Regions from separate parts of the Clostridium sp. JNZ X4-2 genome, predicted to be linked through region 3. Evidence: riboswitches for the same ligand, from Rfam matches in the RefSeq annotation. Region 3 holds a riboswitch; each other region holds the start of a gene.
The links. Region 3 has a riboswitch for S-adenosylmethionine ahead of ACYUJ6_RS11640 (methionine ABC transporter ATP-binding protein). Riboswitches for the same ligand answer to the same signal wherever they lie in the genome.
Positions count from the first base shown of each region.

Region 1: another riboswitch for S-adenosylmethionine. It lies ahead of ACYUJ6_RS03745 (homocysteine S-methyltransferase family protein); the one in region 3 lies ahead of ACYUJ6_RS11640 (methionine ABC transporter ATP-binding protein).
Region 2: another riboswitch for S-adenosylmethionine. It lies ahead of ACYUJ6_RS10800 (DUF2325 domain-containing protein); the one in region 3 lies ahead of ACYUJ6_RS11640 (methionine ABC transporter ATP-binding protein).
Region 4: another riboswitch for S-adenosylmethionine. It lies ahead of ACYUJ6_RS10700 (hypothetical protein); the one in region 3 lies ahead of ACYUJ6_RS11640 (methionine ABC transporter ATP-binding protein).

Region 1 covers NZ_CM142685.1:794,917-798,412, reverse strand. The annotation lists gene ACYUJ6_RS03745 (homocysteine S-methyltransferase family protein) at 1-2,100, opposite strand, end outside; SAM riboswitch class I at 2,497-2,599, opposite strand; SAM riboswitch class I at 2,742-2,857, shown strand; gene ACYUJ6_RS03740 (hypothetical protein) at 2,835-2,963, shown strand; gene ACYUJ6_RS03735 (O-acetylhomoserine aminocarboxypropyltransferase/cysteine synthase family protein) at 2,976-3,496, shown strand, end outside.
Region 2 covers NZ_CM142685.1:2,255,043-2,258,538, reverse strand. The annotation lists gene ACYUJ6_RS10815 (ABC transporter ATP-binding protein) at 1-962, shown strand, start outside; gene ACYUJ6_RS10820 (ABC transporter ATP-binding protein) at 1-34, shown strand, start outside; gene ACYUJ6_RS10810 (hypothetical protein) at 1,007-1,240, shown strand; gene ACYUJ6_RS10805 (EamA family transporter) at 1,216-1,506, shown strand; gene ACYUJ6_RS10800 (DUF2325 domain-containing protein) at 1,529-1,813, opposite strand; SAM riboswitch class I at 1,921-2,033, opposite strand; gene ACYUJ6_RS10795 (small, acid-soluble spore protein, alpha/beta type) at 2,264-2,443, shown strand; gene ACYUJ6_RS10790 (helix-turn-helix domain-containing protein) at 2,539-2,769, opposite strand; gene ACYUJ6_RS10785 (aspartyl-phosphate phosphatase Spo0E family protein) at 2,927-3,064, shown strand; gene ACYUJ6_RS10780 (hypothetical protein) at 3,094-3,222, shown strand; gene ACYUJ6_RS10775 (S8 family serine peptidase) at 3,315-3,496, shown strand, end outside.
Region 3 covers NZ_CM142685.1:2,426,592-2,430,087, forward strand. The annotation lists gene ACYUJ6_RS11635 (methionine ABC transporter permease) at 1-583, opposite strand, end outside; gene ACYUJ6_RS11640 (methionine ABC transporter ATP-binding protein) at 580-1,359, opposite strand; SAM riboswitch class I at 1,563-1,669, opposite strand; gene ACYUJ6_RS11645 (DUF4317 domain-containing protein) at 1,753-2,937, opposite strand; gene ACYUJ6_RS11650 (HesB-like protein) at 3,122-3,460, shown strand; gene ACYUJ6_RS11655 (FxLYD domain-containing protein) at 3,483-3,496, shown strand, end outside.
Region 4 covers NZ_CM142685.1:2,231,852-2,235,347, reverse strand. The annotation lists gene nifB (nitrogenase cofactor biosynthesis protein NifB) at 16-1,272, shown strand; SAM riboswitch class I at 1,362-1,462, shown strand; gene ACYUJ6_RS10700 (hypothetical protein) at 1,706-1,924, shown strand; gene ACYUJ6_RS10695 (ABC transporter ATP-binding protein) at 1,960-2,820, shown strand; gene ACYUJ6_RS10690 (nitrogenase component 1) at 2,868-3,496, shown strand, end outside.

The DNA.
Region 1 (3,496 bases), 1.6 Mb from region 3:
TTTTCCTATATCATGTATATCTCCCTTTACTGTAGCCAGTGCTATTTTTCCCTTTTCTATATTTTTTTCACCATTTTTTAATATGTTTTTCTTTATTATTTCAAAGGACCTTTTAACAGCCTCTGCAGATTGTATAAGCTGGGGCAGAAATATATCTCCCTCTTCATACTGCCTGCCTACTTCATCCAAGGCAGGGATTATATAAAAATTAACTATGTCCTCTTCCTTTTCACTTTTTAATAGCAGGGATGTTATTTCCACAGCCTGGTCTTCCATTCCCTCAATAATTGCAGTATTTAATTTTTTTTCATTATTTTTATCTTTTTTTCCCACTTCAGGTAGAATATTATCTCCCCATTTCGCCCTTTCACTCCTGGATTTATCTCTATATTTTGTTATGTAATTTTTCCCATCCCAGTCTATATTTGTTAAAACCTCAAAAGCTGATATAATATCCTTCACGCCTTGATCCTGTGTATTTATTATAGGCAGATCAAGACCTGCATTAAGTGCCAGTGCAAGAAAAGTTCTATTTAATATACACCTTCTGGGAAGTCCATAGGATATATTGCTTACTCCCAGAATAGTTTTTACTCCAAATTTTTCTTTCACAAGTTTTACAGCTTTTATGGTTTCCATAACTTCTTTTTGTTGTGCAGATGCAGTGAGTGTAAGACAGTCAACTATTATATCTTTTTTACTAATTCCATAGCAGGCCGCAGTTTTAATTATCTTTTCCGCAATTTTAACCCTGCCTTCTGCACTATCCGGTATTCCTTCTTCATCTATAGTAAGTGCTACCACACATCCCCCATATTTTTTCACTATGGGAAATACCTCTTCCATTGATTTTTTTCTTCCATTAACCGAATTTATTATAGGCTTTCCATTATATATCCTGGCTCCAGCTTCTAAAACCCTTGAATTAGGACTATCTATATCAACAGGCAATTGTACCGCCTGTTGTACTGCCTTTACTGCCTTTTCCATCATCTTAATTTCATCAATTTCAGGAAGCCCTACATTTAGCCCCAATATATGAGCTCCTTCGCTCTTTTGAGCTATGGCTTCTTTCTTTATATAATTGACCTTACCCTCTCTTAATTCTTTTTTATAGGCCTCCTGACCTGTAGGATTTATCCTCTCTCCAATAATTCTTATTTCATTTCCCAGAAAAACAGTATCAGTAGATGAACAAACTGCAGTATAATTTTTTTTCTCCACTTCCCTAGGAAGTACATCCTTCAGCTGGCCTATAATTGTCTTTATAAATTCCGGATTTGTACCACAGCATCCCCCCAAAATCCTGACCCCTTTTTTAGCCATAATCAGTATATTTTTTGAAAACTCTTCAGGGGTTATATCATAAATTGTATTTTTTCCGTCATATCTGGGCAAACCTGCATTAGGCTGTACCATGACAGGTATAGATGCATATTTTAATATTTCATCTACAATACCTTGAAGTTCTGCTGGACCCAGTGAACAGTTTACTCCAAGAGCATCCACTCCTAAAGCTTCAAGCGTAAACACCATGGTTTTAGGATCTGTTCCCATAAGTGTTCTGCCATCCTTTTGAAAGGTCATTGTACAAAATATCGGCAGGGAGCTGTTTTCCTTTGCTGCAAGAACAGCTGCTTTTGCCTCATATAAATCAGACATAGTTTCTATTAAAATTATATCCGCTCCGGCTTTTTCACCTATAATGACTTGTTTTTTAAACAAATTATATGCACTCTGAAAGCTCAAGCTTCCTGTAGGTTCCATAATTTGTCCAGTAGGTCCTATATCAAGAGCTACCAATTTATCTCCAGCTTCCTCCTTTGCAATTTTTACTCCAGCTGTAATAACATCTTTTATAGTATAACTGGAAAAATTGTATTTAAGTTCATTGGCTCCAAAAGTATTGGCTGTTATAATATGCGACCCTGCTTCTAGATATTGTCTATGTATTTTTTTTATTGCTTCAGGATTTGTCACATTAAACACTTCTGGCAGCTGACCCACTTGAAGTCCATATTTTTGAAGCATTGTCCCCATAGCTCCATCAAAAAAAATAAATTTTTTATCAAACTTATTTAACAAACTTTTAAAACTCATTTATTTCACCCTTTCTCAAATACAATTTACATTATCACTATATTTCAGCAGCTGTTAAAATTGTATAAACATTAGCTGATTTAAGCTCTCTATTATATATTTTTAGATTTGAATTTAATTTATCTCTCTTTATATAATATATATAAATTAATATATATACAAATTTTTTTCAGTACATTCTGATACTGCTTAATCAGTTGTACTTTTATAAAAATATATAAAAAAGCTGCCTTTCACAAGAAAAGCAACTTTCAATTTCATAAAAAGTTAATCTTTTCTTATCTTTCAGAATTCACTCTGCAACATATTCACCTCAATGCTAAAATTTTCCAAAATAATAGTACAAAGCATCTATATTACAGACAACAAGCTTTAATGTCCAGAAAAAAATTTTTCTATTCAACAATTAGAGCTTTTATTCTGCAGGAATTGACACCGATACATAATTGCCGGTTGTCGGATTTCATAGGGCCTGTCCCTCCATCTCTCTTGATAAGAATATTTTAATATTAATACTTTAAATAGAAATTGTCAATATTTCTGTAATTTTATTTTTTTATTCATGATTTTAAATTTTTTTCATTTTTCTATTGACAAGTCACTCTGTTATCTGTTATCATTTTCTCAATCGAATACGGAACTTCTTATCCAGAGCGGCTGAGGGACTGGCCCTATGATGCCCGGCAACCTGAATGATCATTTTCATTCAACGGTGCTAATTCCAGCAGGTGTATATGTATAACCTGAAAGATGAGGAGCATGAAGAAAAGTCTTCTTGTATCTCACCTGCAAGAAGACTTTTTATTTTGCCAAATTATATAGAAGTTTCGTCCAGAATATTTAATATATCAAAAGAAATATGAGGAGGAGTAAAAATGAGTGAAGAAAGAAAATTAAGTTTTGAGACATTACAGGTACATGCAGGTCAGGTACCTGATCCAACTACAGGAGCAAGGGCAGTGCCAATTTATCAAACAACGTCCTTTGTTTTTAAAGATGCAGATGAAGCTGCTGACTTTTTCCAGCTTAAAAAGCCAGGAAATGTTTATGCAAGAATAATGAATCCTACAGAAGATGTGTTTGAGCAGAGGGTGGCAGCTCTTGAGGGAGGCAGTGCCGGACTTGCTACTGCGTCAGGGCTTGCAGCAATATTATATTCTATATTAAACGTAGCAAGTGCAGGAGATAATATAGTTTCCGCCAGCACACTTTATGGTGGCACATATGAATTATTTTCAGTAACTTTAAAGAAGTTGGGAATTGATGTAACATTCGTAGATCCTGATGATCCTGAAAATATCAGAAAAGCAATTACAGGTAAAACAAAGGCAGTTTATGCTGAAACCATAGGAAATCCAAGGATAAATGTTTTGGATATAGAAGCTGTGGCAAACAT
Region 2 (3,496 bases), 170 kb from region 3:
TGGAGGAAAAGAAGCAGCCTATACTGGAGATTGAAAATCTTACAAAACAATTTGAAATGGAGGATAAAAGAAAGCTGACTGCAGTGAATGATGTTAGTTTGAAATTGTATAGGGGAGAGTGCCTGGGACTGGTTGGAGAAAGCGGCTGCGGTAAAAGTACTCTGGCCGATATGATGGTTCATCTTGAAGAACCTACTTCTGGAAAGATTATTTTTAAAAAGCAGGATATTACAAATTTAAGAGGAGAAAAATTGAGGCAGAACAGGAGGAAAATTCAGATGATATTTCAAAACATCTCTGAGACCTTCAATCCCCGGATGAAGGTCTGGGAAACCATAGTTGAGCCTCTTTTGAATTTTAAACTCATAGATAAGCACAGTGCCCGTAAAAAAGCGGCAAAGCTTCTTGAAACAGTTGGCATGAGTGAAAATTTTGCAGATAGATATCCCCATCAGCTTAGCGGAGGACAGCGGCAGAGAGTGGCAATAGCAAGGGCGGTATCCTTAAAACCTGAAATTATAGTATGTGATGAAGTCACTTCAGCCCTGGATGTTTCCGTACAAAAGCAGGTTCTTTCTCTCCTTGCGGATCTGCAGAGGAAAGAAAAATTGTCCTACATTTTTATCTGTCATGATCTGGCAGTGGTAAAAAATATAAGTCATAGGGTTGTGGTTATGTATCTTGGAAAAATTGTTGAAATTATTGACAGCTGCAAACTCACTTCAAGTGCATGCCATCCTTATACAAAAGCCCTGCTGTCATCCGTGCTGTCTGTTAAAAAAGCTGATAACAGCAGAATAGAAATAATTAAAGGTGAGCCGCCAAGTCCTTCTTGTCTACCTCCAGGATGCAGTTTCAGCTCCAGGTGTGAAAGATGCGGTGATGTATGTTTGAAAGAAAAGCCTGAATTAAAAGTAATAGGAAAAAGTCATTTAGTGGCTTGTCACTTATTTGATAAATAATGTATAGGCTGCGTACATATTAGGGAAGAAAGGAGTTTTGTTTTATGCAAACAGTAAGAGCAGGAAACATGTCTGCTAAAACAGGAGAAAAGATATCAGAATATGTAAATGTGAAAGGAACAGAAATAGACCTTCCGGTTACAATTATTTGCGGGGAAAAAGAGGGAAAAACTGTGTTTATCTCCGGAGGTGTGCATAATGCAGAATATGGAGGAATAGAGACAGCTATCGAGCTGGCCTCTGAGATTTTGCCCTGTCAATTGACGGGAAATCTTTAGGTGGAAGTTTAATCTTTGTATCACCTAGGTGTGGAATCCTGCTGCTTTATATGGCACTTTTGTCTTCGGTATCACTGGTAATATGGTCGGCTTTGTATAAATACAACAAGGTCTGCAGAATAGCTGTATACAGTTTTATGATACCTGTGTTTGGAGTCATATTATCGGCCATTTTACTTGGAGATTCCATATTGAAGGTGAAGACTCCGGGAGCATTGGTTTTAGCCTGTATTGGTATATGGATTGTTAATGGTAATGAAAATTAATATGGAATTATACTCAGAATATCTATTTCTTCATGTAAATATTTATATTTTTATATATATTTGACCAAGAATGCTTGCAAAACATTACTGTAACATTATTTCGTTTTGAGCGCTCTTTTACTATTTCAGCCATGTTGTGTCCTATGTAATCTGTAAGAACCATTACTAAATCCATATTTGATGGAATAATTATTTTTCTGTCACCCTTTTTTCTCCCAGTTACATGTATTATTTTATTAAATCCATTTTCTCTTAACTTGTTTTTTATGCTTGCAATTCTGTCTCCGCCCACTACTAAAATCCCCATTAGTTATACCTCCAATTTGCATTTTATTTTTATAATATAATTAAAAAAGCTATTTTCCTTTAATAAGAAAAATAGCTTTTGATAACAATTTTTTAAAATTAGCATTTTTCTTATCTTTCAAAGTGATCCAATTCACTTTGCAGGAATTAACACCGGTACATATAATATGTCCGGTTGTCGGGTTTCAAAGGGCCAGTCCCTCCACCGCTCTTGATAAGAGAACATTATTAAATTATATAAATTTTATTGTACTACAATGTGATTCACAGTGCAAATAAATATTGAAAATTATTTTTACCAATACAGATTTCATGATGTTTAAAATGATGGTGAGGGAAAAGTGGACTAAAGGGATGAATTAGGAATTTTACAAATTCTCATAATAATACTATGAATTTCTATTATATGCTTCTTTGAAATGTATAAACTAATATAGAGGAGATGATATTTATGTCTAGAAGAAATAAAATACTGGTTCCGGAAGCTAGAATTGGTATGGAAAAATTAAAAATAGAAGCAGCCAGGGAACTGGCTGAAAAGAACAGAGATCCTAATGCAGTAAATAATTTTTCCATAGGCGGACAGATGGTTAAAAAAATGGTTGAAAAATATGAAAAAAAATTAAAATAATATTAAAAGCCCGTCCCAAGAGGATAGGGCTTTTTAACTTCATTCAATTTATTTATAAATGTGAATCAAGTCAGCTGGAAAATAATTTTGATTTTTCAGTTACCTTCCATTGTTTTTTCAATGTTTAAAATAAAATCACTGGCTTTTATATCTAAACTTTTGCAGATTCTAAAAATGATATTTAAAGTAGGATTTCGCTTCTGGCGCTCGATCATGCTTATATAAGTTCTATCAATATTACATTTGTGAGCAAGATCTTCCTGTGATAATCCACATTTTATTCTGCGGTTTTTTAAAGTTATAGCAAGTGCACTTTCTAATGTCACGTAAACCACCTCTCAAATTTAATTTTAAAAAAAATGTTGCAAATTGTCATCATACTATAGTCTACAGCAGAGAATTTTTGTGATATAATTTAAAAGTGTTTTGAATTATAAGCTTTAATTTGTTATTTATTAAGAAAGGCGGTTTGAAATTTACGTGATGGATGATAAGGTAAACGATTTAAGAGAGAGATTGCATAAATTAATTGAGGAAAAGGCAGATTACAGGGAAATATTAAAGGTAAGCCAAAAATTAGATAAATATATAAATCAAGTCCTGAAAAGTACAAGCAGTTAATTATATAAAAAAGCGGAGATCTGCCTTTTTTGAGGTATAGGCAGATAGTGAATGTACTGGATTCAGCAGCAGGCAGCGGACTTGTCAAAAATAATGTTAAAATAGTGAAAGGCCTCATCTCAAAAAGATGGGGCTATATTTCAAATATAATATCTTAATCAAATCTTAATGGGTTTGATAAGTGTTTCTTTAAAAATAAATACTACAATTTAATTATAATGAAAATTAAAAAAATAAGGAGATATTTTACATGAAGAAAAAATATAAAATTTTAATTATAGTATTTATATTGTTTATTGTGGGTATGGTATCTTTAAATGTATTGAGAAAGCCCAACACGGCATTAAATAAAGGAACTGCTGGAATTGCTGTAAAAGTGACGCCAGCAGATTGGAAGGTTAGAAAATTAGATAAACTGCCACAGTTAACCTC
Region 3 (3,496 bases):
GTATAACTGTAGCCGCCATAATGTCTTTACGAAATCTCTCATAACCAAAACGTATTGCCAGGCTTCCCAATCCTCCTGCTCCTATAGCACCAGCCACGGCAGTAAATTCAATAATGGATATAATTGAAATCGTAATCCCCCTTATAAGTGAGGGCAGTGCTTCTGGTATTAAAACTTTTAATATAATCTGAAATGGTTTTGCTCCTACAGCCAAAGCTGCTTCAATTTTTCCCCATTCTACTTCTTCTATTGATGTTTCAATAATTCTAGCTAAAAAAGGTGCTATTCCTATGGATATTGGAACAATAGCCGCCTTCATACCCAGGGTAGTTTCTACTATCAATCTGGCTAATGGCAACAAGACCACAATTAATATTATAGAAGGAAGGGATCTTATTGCATTTACTATAGCAGCCAATACTTTATTTAATTTTTCATGCTCTAAAATATGTCCTTTTTTAGTAACAACCAGAATAATTCCAAGGGGCAGCCCGATGAGCAGTGCTATGCAGCCAGCTATAATTACCATTTCTATGGTTTCCGACAATCCTTTTAGAATCAGCATTTTAAAATCATCAGTCATATTACCTCACCTCCAGGATAATTGGAACTCACACTGAGACTTCTCATTATTTTAACAAACTTTTTAGCAGTATCACTTTTAGGATTTAAAAATACTGAATTTGTGCTTCCTGTTTCCACAATCTTACCTTCTTCAATTACTGCCATATTATTGCATATATATTTAATAACATCCAACTCATGGGTTATAAGCAGAATAGTTAAATTAAGTTTTTTATTTATATCCCTTAAAAGCTCCAATATGGAATAAGTAGTCTGAGGATCTAATGCAGAAGTAGCTTCATCACTTAATAACACATCTGGTTTATTGGCCAGTGCCCTGGCTATACCCACTCTCTGTTTCTGACCTCCGCTTAATTGGGCAGGATAAGAATCCACCTTGTCACTCAGCTCTACTAAACTCAATATTTCATGCACTCTGTTTTTTATCTTTTGTTCAGGATAACCGGATATCTTTAGAGGAAAAGCTACGTTCTTATATACAGTCATTGAATCAAACAAGTTAAAATCTTGAAATATTATTCCAATTTTTTTTCTAGCTTCTCTAAGTTGGTTTTTATCCATAGCAGTAATATCTTTGCCTCCAATGAGTACAGTACCTGTAGTTGGTTCCTCAAGCCTGTTCAAGCAGCGTATCATTGTAGATTTTCCAGCTCCGCTAAAGCCTATTATTCCAAAAATATCTCCTTTCTCCACTTCAAGGTTTATATCTTTTAGTACTTGAATTTTACCTTTAGGCGTACTAAAGGTTTTACTTAAATTTTGTACACTTATCATAATAATTTCCTTCCTCCTTTCCTTTTAATAATTGCCTATATGTCATCTCTCTTCAATCAAAATAAATTTTGCCAAAACAAAAAGAGACTAAATCTTATAAATCAGAATTTAGTCTCCAGTTTTTCTGGTGAACCTTTAAAATTTATATTTAATTAAATTATAAAAAACTCAGAGGAAACCCCTGAGTTTATATTCTCATGATTACCTCATCTCTCAGCTATAACAGGCTGCAGGAATTAGCACCAATGCATTAGTAAATACTGGTTGCTGGGCTTCATAGGGCCTTTCCCTCCACCTCTCTTAATAAGTTTATTCAATATTTAATATTATGACAATCAGTATATCAGCAATACTAAACATTGTCAATAAATTTTTTACTGAAAAATTGAAAATTTAGATATAATCTTCTATTTCCTCAGTCTCCAGATTAAGTCCATTTACAACCATATCTTCTTTCAGTTCTATTAATAGACATTTTCTGCCCTTTTTATCCACTACCTGCCTTACACTGCCCAAGTCCTGTGGTTTTATGGTTATGCTTGTATTTTCATTCTCAATCTTTATGGATTTGCTTTTAAAATCCGGAACTACATTTCTGGCTTTAAACTCATAATCTTCTCCGCATACTTCCTGAAAAGCATTTTTAATAGATTCTGTACTTTCTACACCACTTTCTCCCATAACTTTTGTAACTTCATTCATATCTAAGGTTGGTTCTTCTTCTGTGTCTTCTTCATCAAGCTTTTCATTTATTTTTTCATATATGTCCTGCATAACATCCGGTTTTATTTTGCCTCCTACTGCGCTGCCCAATATGGCATTAAAATTTTCTTTTTCTTCTACTGCTGTAGGTTTTATGGTACAATCCAGTACCTTCTCTACAAAAGTTCCATTAATTTGTTTGGCCTTTGAAGAATAATATATTATCTTATTTACATCTACATACTGAGATGTAAAACTTGGAAACATAAATCCATCCAGGGGGGAATTTAAATTTATGATCATATCCAATGCAGAGTTTGGCTTGAATTTCATTTCAGTATAGTCAAATTTTAATACCTTTTTAGGAATTTCCACTTTATTTACACTACATAATAAAAATTCTACAGCCTGCACATAATCTTCTATGTCACTGTCTCCTTCATCCTCACTTTTTTTATTACTGCTGTAATACTCCGCTTTTATAAAATTTATCACTACATCTGTATCGTAAGTATAATTCTCAGATATTTTATCCACTACTTTATCTCCAAATTCAGCTATACTCTCCTTGGAATTTAAAGCATTATACAATATATGCTGGGTATTTTCACTGTCATCCGGATTTTTTTCCATTTCCATTGCTCTAAAATTCAATTCAAATATTTTGGAATCCAGGGAACCTGTGAGCACCTTCTTAAAATTATTTAAATAAAGTTCTCTTTTCTCTATTTCCATCATTTCAAAATGCTCCAATTCCCTAGTTATTATTTCTCCATTATCTTTTTTTAAATATACGCTGTAGACCTCTTTAATAGGCAGCTTATAGCTTCCCAATTTAAATTCCTTCCTTATATTTGCCAAATCTTTTTTATTCATGTTTACATCTCCGCTCTATGTAATTATGTAATTCTATCTTATACATACTTATTTTAACAAAATATAATAATATTTGCTATAAATAAATTTCTATAGTACAAATATAAAATTTTTGATACAATACATATAAAGTATGTTTATGTACTTGCAAAAAAATAAATTATTATATAAGAGAGGGTTTTATATGAATTTTATAAAAATAAGTGATATAGCCTATAGTGAATTCAAAAAGTTTTTAACTGAAAACAATATAACTTGTGATGTAATAAGAATCTATTTAGAAGGCATGTCCTGTCATGGTCCCCGTTTTAACATAAGTGTGGACAATAAAACTGATAATGACTTAATTCAACAGGTAAAGGATATAAACTTTATAGTAGATAAGAATTTATTTGTACAATTCAGTGGTTTCATATTCCTTTGTGGAAGTGAAAATGGCCTTGGGGATGGAAAGTTCACTATAGCACCTGTATTTAATCCTAATGTTTCAAATTGTGAAAGCTGTCATGGATGTGAAAATTAATAATTTTAAGGAGAATGACCCAATGTTTTGTTATAA
Region 4 (3,496 bases), 190 kb from region 3:
AGGAGATAATAAAATATGCCTGTTAATTTTGCAAAAAGTATTGAGGAGAGGACATTAGAGCATCCATGCTATAATTGTGCCGCCCATAAATATGCCAGAATGCACATACCTGTGGCTCCGAAATGCAATGTGAGCTGCAATTTTTGTAATAGAAAATATGATTGTGTAAATGAATCAAGACCTGGTGTGACAAGCGGAATTCTAACCCCTGAGGAAGCCAGAGACAAATTCAAGGTAGTAAAAAACAGAGTAAAAAATTTGACGGTAGTGGGTATAGCGGGACCAGGAGATCCACTTGCAAATTTCCAAGAGACAAGAAAATCCATAGAATTAATAAAGAAAGAGTGCAGGGATATTACATTTTGTCTTTCCACCAATGGATTAATGCTTCCTGCATATGCCGATGAAATAATAAAGCTGGGAATTACCCATGTTACTGTAACAATAAATGCTGTTGATCCTGAAATAGGCGGCAGGATCTATAAGTTTGTCAATTATCAGGGAAAGACTTTTGTAGGTGAGGAAGCAGGGAAGATACTGCTGAATAATCAATTGTCAGGGCTGAAATATATTGCTGGAAAAGGCATTGTGACAAAGGTTAATATTGTGATGATAAAGGGAATTAATGATACTCATATCCCTGAAATAGTGAAAAAAGTTAAAGAATGCGGTGCCTATATGACCAATATAATGCCTCTAATACCTGTAAAGGGCAGTGTATTTGAAAACAGGGATACTGTAAATGAATCTGAATTGAAGAACATGAGGGAAAAATGTGAACCACATTTAAAACAGATGTATCATTGCAGGCAGTGCAGGGCGGATGCCATAGGAAGTTTGAATAAAGATGTATCAGCTCAGTTCAGGGATTACAGGAAAAATATAATTTCTCTTGACAAGCCTGAGAAAATCCATAGAGACCATAAGGAGAACAGGGACTATAGATTTGCCGTGGCCAGCAGTTCAGGAGATTATATAGATGAACACTTTGGACATGTGTCCCAGCTGTATATATATGATGTGATAAAAGAAAATATCAAGTTTTATGAGAAAAGAAATGTGGAGGTGTATTGTAGAGGTCCACAGGAGTGTACTGGACATGATGACAGAATATCCGGTATTATAAAATGTGTGGATGATTGCGACGGAGTACTTGTATTGCGCATTGGCTTTGAACCTGTAATCAAGCTTCATGAAAAAGGCATAAGAGTATTTCAGATGTACAGCACCATAGAGGAGGGAATAGAAAAGGCAATGGAATTGATGAAGTAGAAAAAAGAATAGGAAGATTAATTTTATTTCTTGACAATATATATGCTATTTGGTATAGTAAGTAATATAATCAAATAATTTGAATAAAATTCTTATCAAGAGAGACGGAGGGACTGGCCCTATGATGTCCGGCAACCTGAATTTATTTAACGGTGCCAATTCCAGCAGATTATAATCTGAAAGATGAGAAACAAAGATTACTTTCTTGTATCTATCTTTACAGGAAAGTTTTTTATTTTATATAGGTTTTTTCGTAAGATTACAAAAAGTTGACTAGAAACACTAGAGACTTATTTTTGTAGAGATAAGTTTCTGGTGTTTTTTGCATTTCATTTTCGGATATTTTATAAAAACTCAATATTCAGACAAAAAAAGAAGAATGGTATATAAACAAAAGCATACCTGATGAAAAAGAAGGTGCAAAAGTCAACAAATGGGTATCAGATGCCATAGGAGCGCCTGTAAGCGCCATTACTATTATGCAGATGATGGAGTCATAAAAGACAGGGATATACAGCAGTGGACAGCTGGAAGTAAGACGATCGGTGCGTTTCCTAAAAATGCAAAGGTAAAGGTCAGTGATATAGTAACCCATCAATTTGACAAATATGGCAATTCTGGATCACAGCCCAATTATATAGTCAAAGAATAATATGAATATAAAATCCCATGGGAGGGGAGTTTTGAATGAAAAAAGTAGTGAAAAAATCTAAACAGGAAAGTGTAAATATAAAGGATAGGCAATATAAAATTGTAATTGATAATGTAAGAAAATGTTATAATATAAAATCACAAAATCGTCAGAAAGATGAAGAATTTTTAACACTTGATAATTTTAATTTAAAGGTAAAAAAAGGAGAATTTATTACAGTGGTAGGTCCAAGCGGCTGCGGGAAATCTACCTTTTTAGATATTCTGGCAGGGCTGTCAAGACCTACATCAGGAAAGGTTTATATAGATGGGAAGCTGATTACGGCACCTGCTCTGGACAGAGGAATTATACTGCAGGGTTATGCACTGTTTCCATGGAGAACTGTAGAGAAAAATATTGAGTTCGGCCTTGAAATAAAAGGCATGACAAAAGATTTAAAACATCAGATAAGTAAAAAATTTATAGATCTGGTAGGATTAAATGGATTTGAAAACAGATATCCCCATGAACTGTCGGGAGGAATGAAACAAAGAGTTGCCATTGCCAGGGCACTGGCCTATGATCCTGAGGTGCTGCTTATGGATGAGCCTTTTGCAGCAGTAGATGCCCAGACCAGGGAGTCTCTTCAGGAAGAATTATTGAATATATGGGAGAAGACAAACAAAACTATTGTGTTTATTACCCATAGTATTGAAGAAGCGGTATTTTTGGCCGATAGAGTGGTGGTGATGTCAACTAACCCCGGCAGAATTAAGGAAATCATAAATATAAAACTTCCAAGGCCAAGGATTAATTCTCAAATCAGAACTTCTCAGGAATTCAATTCCAACAGGAATAGAATATGGGAGCTTCTCCACGGAGATGCTGATAAAATTCAAGCAGAAGCTATGGTATAAATTTAAATATGTAAATACTTTTATAAAATAATGGGAGGTTGTAATTTATGAAATTCGATTTAAATACTTCTGTGGTAAAAACACGGGAAGAACGCCTTGGTACTATTATTGGCTGGAAAACAGGAAAAGCTTCCGAGCTCTCCAGGGATTCTTCATATACCTGCGGAGGCTGCAGGGGAAATGGTGGAAAAAGACTTTGTGAAACCATAGGACCATTTACCCAGGGCTCAGGATGCAGTGAGCAGATGGTAGAATGTCAGGCTGGTAATATAAGAGATGCGGTTTTGATTCAACATTCGCCCATAGGCTGCGGTACAGGTCAGGCAGCCTATAATTCCATATACAGGAATGGATTGGCAATCAGAAACCTGCCGGTGGAAAATATTAAAATAATTAACACTAATATAAAGGAAACGGATATGGTATTTGGAGCTCTTGGCAAATTGGAACAATCCATAAGAGATGCCTGGAACAGGCATCATCCTAGAGCAATTTTTATTGCCACATCCTGTGCCACAGGAATTATTGGTGAAGATATAGATAGTGTGGCCGGCAAAATGCAGGAGGAACTTGAAATACCGGTTATCCCCATGTACTGTGAGGGATTTAGATCCAAACACTGGAGCACGGGATTCGATGCCACCCAGCATGGAATACTGAGGCAGCTGGTACGCAA